DNA from 2 places in the Paenibacillus sp. Y951 genome. Region 2 is predicted to be linked to the other one. Evidence: riboswitches for the same ligand, from Rfam matches in the RefSeq annotation. Region 2 holds a riboswitch; the other holds the start of a gene.
The links. A riboswitch is a leader RNA that binds a small molecule or an ion and turns the genes downstream of it on or off. The one in region 2 is predicted to bind cobalamin.

Region 1 (4,442 bases), on a different contig from region 2:
TCCGGTTGCTGTACAATTAATTTGGCTAAAGCGACTCGCTGACGTTCACCACCGCTTAATTGATCTAATTTACGATGAACTAGATTAGTTAACCCCGTTAATTGTATCGCTTCATTAATAATACCATCTATATTAGTCTTTTCACCACCGAGCCAACTCTGATAAGGAAATCGCCCCATCTCAATGACTTCACGCACCGTAAAACCAAGCGGCGGCAGACCCCCTTGTTGTAACACAGCAACCTTCTGAGCTATCAATTTACGTGGGAGACGATGAATAGGTTGCTCTTGAAACAGTACAGAACCGCTTGTTGGCTTTCTTACTCCAGCTAGCAGTTGAAGTAATGTTGATTTACCCGCTCCATTAGGACCAATAATGCCATAAAAGCGATTCATTTCGAAGGAAAAGTTCAAATCCCGAAAAATATCAATCGAGTCATACCGATAGCTTAATGACTGTGCTTCAATCATAAGGATTGAACACCGCCTTCCTTACGGTTTTTCTTTGTTAGTAAGTAAGCGAAGATTGGGGCGCCAATTAATGCCGTAATAACACCCAGTGGCAATTCCTTCGGACTTAGCGCTAATCTAGCGATCGTATCTGCCATGATCATATAGATTCCACCGCCGATAGCTGATAATGGGATAAGAATACGATAATCTGGACCTACTATCAATCTTATGAGATGAGGCACAACAAGTCCAACAAAACCTATGACGCCAGACACAGATACAGCCGCAGCTGTTAACAATGTGCAAACAATAAGTACGATGATTTTACTACGCTCAACATTGACGCCCATATAAGCAGCTTCGCGTTCGCCAAGTGCTAGTAAATTCAAAATTTGACCAAAGTACATAAGAATCGGCACTGCAATAATTAAAAATGGGAAGAGCATATAGACATGTTCCCAACTTTTCATAGAAATTGAACCCATAATCCAGAACAATATTTCATTCACGACGCCGTTTGACATCGATACCATTAATGATACAAATGAACCTAGAAAAGATTGAATAATAACTCCAGCAAGCACAAGTGTCTGAATTTGCATCGATCCTTGAGATTTGGCTAATGCAATGACTCCGAACAATGTGACAATCCCTGTGCAAAAAGCAATCAGTGGGATCGTCCATAGTCCTAGGAGCATTTGATAACCCATTAATATTATAAACGCTGCACCGACAGAGCTTCCTGAAGCGACGCCTAATGTATAGGGGTCAGCTAATGGGTTACGGAGTACACCTTGGAAACCAACGCCCGCTAATGCTAAGCATGCTCCTACTAAAGCTGCAAGTAGTACACGAGAAAGCCGAACTTGCGTTACGATGGCTATTTCACCTTTCGAATAGTAAGCTTGAGCATCATCATTAAAAGGCAGTGAATGCCACAATATCCCCCACACATCAGCCAATGAGATGCCTGATGAACCAAGGGAAATCGCTGTAATGATCGTTATAAAAAGAAGGAGCATCGCTGCTCCTCCATATCCGATTAATTTCTTATTCATATTTATTGAAATAGCTCTGGATGAATGGCAGCTGCAATTTCAGATAATCCTTGCGCTAGGCGCGGACCTACACGAACTAGCGGATCATTAGTAACTTTAACCACTTCATTATTTTTCACAGCATCAATCGCATCCCAACCTGGGCGCGCCTGAATACTTGCTAGAATAGAGCTTTGCTCCTCTCCAAAATCAGGATAAATAATAACTGCTGGATTTTCAATAATAACCGCCTCAGCATTAACCTCATACCAACTTGGTTGGCTATTAGCTACATTAATACCACCTGCAATCGTTACAAGATCATCTAAAAATGTGCCAGAACCAACAGTGTATCCAACGTCAAACTCTAAGTAAACTTTACGAGCATCAGCATTTGCTACTTTAGCAACGATGTCTTCTTTCACCTTATTCATCTCTGCTGCAACCTCACCTGCTTGAGCCTGTGCATCTAATAATACTCCTAGTTCATTCGTATGAGCAATTACTTCATCGTAAGTTAATGGATCGGATGCGTACACGACAATACCTAGCTCGCGTAACTTCGTGATCGCTTCACTATTCATACTAGATGAAGCGATCACGATATCTGGTTCCAGCGCCATTACTGCTTCTATATTAGTAGTGGAATCTCCTACTTTTTCAATCTCAGCTGTTTCTTCTGGATAATTACTATACCCATCCACACCTACAACTTTATTACCCAAACCGATTGCAAATAAAATTTCTGTTTCACTTGGTACGATTGACACGATTGCTTTAGGACTTTCTGTAAGCGTTACTTCTGTATTGCTTGCATCAGTCACTGTCATCGGATAGACAGATGCAGAAGCCCCAGTACCCGTTGTATCTTCAACGATAATTTGATTTTGATTCGTAGCTCCTTGATTCTGATTGTTACCGTTTACTCCATTATTATCGCCACATGCAGTAAGTGCCAACATCATAGCTAGCATCATAATTAGTAAAACCTTATTACCTTGTATAGCTTTCTTGAAATTCGATAGCATTGTTCCAATCCCCTTTTTCTTTATTTAATTTCATACACATGTACAACACAATATAGCGTCCTCCGATGTTGGAGACGCCGTTACTTAAACGATAAGTTCATAAAGTTTAAGTTTATCCAACACCTCCTAAGTCCACGTAGGAATATGCTTGTATTTCCTTAGGCAGGTCTCCTGACTTGAATGAATTGTAATATTGTCTTCCCAGATTATTGTTATCCAGTGACATTTAATATTACTTTGATATACAACGTATATCCATTCTTACAGTGGCGGGTCCGCGCTGGAATTTCACCAGCTTCCCTTTTCATCTATCATGCGATATGCAGAATAGAACCTAAGTACACGCTATTCAATTAGTTTACTGTCTTACTATACACGATATTACTATATGATGTCACCTGTATACATAAAGAGCAAGCACCGCTACATATAACATATTAGTTACAATATTGTCTCAACAAGAGTTATGTAACGAACGAATTATAAATTAGTACTGCCTACGCCGCTGTTCATCTCCATAGATGATATAAAAGAAAAAACGCAAATTATGGGAGGAAATCTTGTGACCAAATGGAAAACCAGACTATTCACCTTGCTCATACTCGTACTATTATTCGGTGTAGGGTATAGCTATATTGTGGCACAAGGGACTACTGTACGAGATCAATCACTCCTGAAACTAACCGCAACCAGTGCAACATCAATTGGGACATTACAATTTGAAATAGATCATGATAACGCTGTTGCTCTCACTAATAGTCCGTTCACATTACAGCTACTGCCAGGTTCAAATGTAGGTACATATTCGGATTCAGAAGCAGATCTTAACAGATTGGATCAACTAAATACCGATAATTCGCTGCCATCACATACTAAAGTTACGGTTAATCTTAATATGTTAACGATGGATTGTGGTACGATCCAATTTACGATGACACCTGATGAGCACGGTATCTACCACGGCGAAGGAATTCCTGTGATGTCTGGACTTTGGGTGGCTACAGCAACAGTTACGTATGATGATCAACCCCAAGACGAAGCGATACAATTAGCTTTCACATTCGATGTATCTTAAACCGTACTTTCAATGATTATTAGCCTTCATATTCGATGTCCAGTAATCCTTGCTCGTATCAGATGAAACTCACATAGTGGTTATCCCGCGTAAAGGCTCTTATACTCTGAGTAGGCACGCAGATGAATCTCTTTAGCCCGCTTTTGAGTTATTTCTTTCAGTTCAGGTATTTCCTCTGCTTCAATGTAGTCAGCAAGTACATCAATGACATCATCCAATAGTTTTGCACGGAAATAGTATTGTAACCTTTCGCAAAGTTCGCTACCTGCCAACGTTAAAACTAATTCGCTCCAATATGACCACTCTTTCTTATTATATTTCGGCCATAATAGGACGGAATAATCCATTGCAGCATCACCGCTTACCGTTAAGTCATCCCAATCAATAATCCAACAATTATTATTATTGTCTACTAATACATTCTCCCAATTAATATCGTTATGAACGATATCTGAAGCTTTATGCTGAAATGAAGGTGCAGAACGTACTAGTTGTTCTAATGCTTCTACTTCATTCTCGAACCAAGTGATTGAATCTGATGTCACGAAATCAAGCAAATGTTGCTGAGATCTAATGATATCTAGATCTTCTTGGAATCGAGTGATATATTCCTCTGCGAATGCATCTGCATAAGAGTAGACTTGCACATTGTCTTCTACATCGTCTTGTATATCGTTTTGCTCAAACTCTTGTACATTGTTTTGCTCATCGGTTCGAATCATTTGTTGGATCTGTTTATCTATATGTAATTGATGTAGTGAATGCAATACATTCTCAACGATTGGTTTTGAATTAGAAATGGAACTTAATGATTTCCCTTCAATAAATTGAAACACTAACCCATAAGTGT
Region 2 (4,442 bases):
TATCGCCATTGTAGGGATTCTCCACCTTGAAGATTATATAGACTAGCGCCATAATTCGGATAGATCCCGTTGACATTGTACATCCAACCGCTGCCTTCGCCATGGTCAAATTCACCATCACCAACAATAGATTGAATGTAGACGCTGTTGTATTTTTCTGTCCATTGATAGTTATAAGCAATAGACTTACTATCTAACACTCGTTTCAACACCGACCAAGCTGTATCACCAGTTTGCAGCTCGACAATAATTGGACTAACAACATAACCTTTATCGATCGTTAATTTATCAACGGATAAAGTTACTGTAGCTGTAGTAACTCCACCGTTTCCTGGATTGCTGGAATTCCCTCCATCTCCTCCACCACCAGATTGATCAATGGTAGCAGTAGAGTAGGCAACGAAATGTGTAAAGTGATTCGTTTCGATAATTAAATCATTACCTCGATCATAAGCAAATTCTGATAAGCCACTCGCTATCCCTTCAGCTTTTGTAGCAAATTTCGTAATAGGGTAAATAGAATTCTCTTGAATATAAGCAGCCTCTTGACCTGCCGCTCCAGTAAAGGTCATTGTGACAAAGTTGCTAAATTCTACTTTTGAAGAACCACCCATCGTAACAAAATACGCGATATCTTCGAGTTTTTTATTTACTGCCATAATCGTACTAATCTGTTGACTTAGCGCATCAGCATCGAATGTAGCAGTCGTAAGAAGCTCAATTGAACTTGTCGTATTATTTTCGACTTTTGTATCCTTAGCAATTGCAATGGATATATTCCCTTTTGTAGCTGTAATAGCTGGCAATGCTAATTCAGGAGTAACATTGATACGAACAGGGTCAACTTTCTGACTATCTATTAGAATAGTAATCTCTTTATTGTTATCATCCGCTGTAATAGCAATTTCATACGGCTTACCATCATCTGCGATCTTAATTTCAGGCGTATTACCTTCTGGAACTTTAATAGAACCATCATCTTCATCAGGTGTATCAGGTGTATCAGGAGCTTCCTCTTTTTCCAATACAACATCCGTCATATCAAATAGCGCAGTCTTTCCTTCTAGGAAACGCTCGTAGGCAACTAAAGCATATGTTCCTTGATCTGTCGCCATCCCATTAACACCAGTAGTAAGTGTGTGCTTAAATCCTCCGCTAGGAATCGTGTATTCCACAAGTGCATCGACTGCTGATAATCCATTTTTAATGAAACGATCATCAGAATGTGGATTAATGCCAATTGCCGTTAACGCAACAATTACTTGTGCGGTGCTCTCTGCATTTTCTGCTCCCCAAGTCATATATCCACCAGTCTTTAATTGAGCCGAAGAAAGCCAAATTACTGCACGATCTATTACTTCTCGAACTTCAGCATTGGTTTCATAGTATGGAGCTAGTGCTTGAATCGCCATCCCTGTAATATCAGGATCAGCTACTGCACCACCTAATGCCCATCCACCAGCGGAAACTGAATCCTTATTAATCTCTTTACCCAAAATATATTCAATAAACATATCCTCAGTTGATTGGACAGCGACAGAGTCATTGATTGGGAAAGGATACTGATATGTATTCAATCCAATAAGTGCGAAGATTGGACCATTAATCCCTTGCTTAACAACATAACTATAGTCTGCAAGAGCATATGAAATATCATATCCGGCAACATCATATATATCTTTTCCTATAGATGTAAGACCAAGTATTAATCTGGTATGTTCTGTTCCTTTGACTTTATGTAGTAGTCCTTTGTTGGCAACCATTAGCTGTGCTACATTTTTCTCGATATTTTCATAATAAATATCATAGTAACCTTCTGGCACATCATAATTGGCTCTAGCAAGTGAAAGGATTGACCATTCACCACCACCAGTACCAAACGTCGGATTAGTTACTGTGCGAAGAATATATGCTAGATTAAGTTCTAGTTGATTAGCAAGAAATATAGCATCTTCAAGTTCAGATTGAGCTAGATCTACACTCACTTGATCACTTTCCAAATCGTTAAGAACTATATTAGCCTGATCATATGCTTCAAGCACATAAGATTTCGATAAGAGCTTCGCTTGTATCGCACTATTATCGATTGCATCAATAGCCGCAGATAGACCCTCTGTATTAATTAATATAGCGTCATTACTTACCTCAACTTGTCCGACCTCAATACTTTCACCAACACTTGCCAATGCTACAGATCCATTGGTCATAGATGTCGATAAAATCAAACTGACAATCAATAACCATGCTAACCATTTGTTTCTTCTCACTTCCAAAAACTCCTCTCAAGCTTCTCTAGTTGCATCCTAATCACAACAAAAAACCTCTTACCATGGGATAAGAGGTTTAAAATTGCGATAGGTTGTCACTTGCACGCAAAAATAAACACCTTCCTATCCATCGTAGAAAAATTGGTGTGACACGATAGGCAGGTATTCTGGCTCAAGATTCATCATTTATGCCGCCTTCCCAGTTTCCCAGTGGCATTAAGCATAAACTCCTCTTTTACAGCGGCGGGACCGCGTGGGATTTGCACCCACTTCCCTTTTAACCAATAACGAATCCTTAAAGGATCAATATCGGCACCTATCGTTGGATATACAATTATTTGTTCATCATAGCTGATAACTAGCTATTTGTCATTGTTATATTGTATTACTTTCCACAGCATTTTTTATATTTCAAGCCACTACCACATGGGCAAGGATCATTTCTACCAATCTTATTGGAGGGACCTACCAGAGATAGTACAGGCGGTTTTGATTGTACCTCTTGCGAGAAACTCGCTAGCTCGGCCGGAGTAAATCCAACATTGGACCATAGCCTAGTATCATTATATAGTTCAATGACCAACGCCGTTACTTTTTGTATTTGCTTCCTGCCTTTGAATACTATATCTCTTCTCTCAATTTCGAACACAATTTCATTTAACGGTTCTTCCATTGAGCAAGCAAGCTGTACATCATCTGTAATATCCGTAGCTAGCATAACATTCACATGTAGCTCATCAACTAAGTACTGATAAAGTTGCTTATAGCTAGGAGTAATCTCGAAATACAAATCATCCGCGTACTTTAAGAAGCTCTCTTTGCTCGGCACATATCTAGGCTTATCCTGCACTAACTCAAGTAAGTCCTCATATTCCTCCATATTGTCCTCTTCAAAATAAGTACAAATGAATTGACCATTGTACCAATCATAGCTTTGAGGTCTTTGTAAATAGTAATTAGCAATATTCTCAAACTCTTCCATCGAAATCGGTTGTTCATTGTGTCCATTATATATATCAACGAGTTCCTGTAAACTAATTGTTCCATACAAATGAGCAGCTGCTAATGTATATTGTAAAACTAACTGCTTTGATTCACGATCTTTCATTAATTCATTCCAATTTAACTCATCATACAGAACTTTAATCTCTTCAGGGATGACGTAGATAAGCTTCTCTTGATGATAGAATGAATACAAGATACCTTGCATTTGAAGGAAGCGATACTTTCCAGGTATAATCTCTACCGTCAATTGTTCTGGATTGTGGTACACAGCTTGCCAAAACTCAAGTTCTTGATCCGTCGATAACATTAGACTTTCTGTTAAATATTCAACACTTGCAAGATGTTGCGTTAATGCGGACGCTAAATTTTCTTTATTCAATTTAGAGTAACCTACAAGTTTTACTTTCTTCGCAAATTGTATTAACTCGTCTTTTTTAACTTCTGTTAACAGCTCAGCTAGCTTGTACTTAGCTTCACTATGGATCGCATATTCTATATTCAATGCGTGATATAATGCCGCTTCAGATGATTCCTTCATATTCAACCCTCAATCTATTCGAATTATTTCTGTACTATTAAGTAAGTATATTACATTATAGCATTAGAGCAACAAGAGAACTAACTTCGAAAGGAAATTATATGTGCTTGCAATACTTACTGCTACCAATTTGGCAGCTCCTTTTCTTGCGGATAAGCAAGAAGGCGTTCTCGTCATTAACAAAACCGTTTCGTTGCAAACACTTCATTCCAAGCCTTCTTCAATTCGGATGGGAGCTTAGCCTAACAAGTTAAGCACTTACCCTATTTTCAAAAAAAATAATATACTTGAAGCAATTTCATAATGGATAGTTACAGAATTGTGGACGTTGGTTTACTAAGGCCATCGCTTGCTTTTCGATTTGCTTACTTTTTTTAGGAGACCTAAGTAGTAACTTTTTTTCGTCTTTTAATCTCATTAGTTCCGTCTAAAGTCACGGAATCAGGGATCAATTTGCTCTAATTATAGAATTGTATTTGTAATAAACACGTATTTTTCTATATCCGGTATTAAAGTATTTATTAAATAGTTCTTTCTTTCTATTTACCAATGATTAGATTTTTGTAACAATTATAAATAATATCTAATAACTAGTAATTACTGGAGGTAAGTATCAAAATGATCATAAGCAA

Region 1: it holds a riboswitch for cobalamin, as region 2 does, so the genes downstream of both, AC1TPB_RS20195 (ABC transporter substrate-binding protein) here and AC1TPB_RS01810 (S-layer homology domain-containing protein) in region 2, are expected to answer to the same signal.

Annotation. Positions count from the first base shown of each region.
Region 1 covers NZ_JBXCIY010000018.1:45,153-49,594, reverse strand. The annotation lists gene AC1TPB_RS20205 (ABC transporter ATP-binding protein) at 1-470, opposite strand, end outside; gene AC1TPB_RS20200 (FecCD family ABC transporter permease) at 467-1,510, opposite strand; gene AC1TPB_RS20195 (ABC transporter substrate-binding protein) at 1,513-2,517, opposite strand; cobalamin riboswitch at 2,662-2,870, opposite strand; gene AC1TPB_RS20190 (hypothetical protein) at 3,080-3,592, shown strand; gene AC1TPB_RS20185 (aminoglycoside phosphotransferase family protein) at 3,673-4,442, opposite strand, start outside.
Region 2 covers NZ_JBXCIY010000001.1:338,609-343,050, reverse strand. The annotation lists gene AC1TPB_RS01810 (S-layer homology domain-containing protein) at 1-2,267, opposite strand, end outside; cobalamin riboswitch at 2,408-2,602, opposite strand; gene AC1TPB_RS01805 (YecA family protein) at 2,653-3,810, opposite strand; gene AC1TPB_RS01800 (copper amine oxidase N-terminal domain-containing protein) at 4,429-4,442, shown strand, end outside.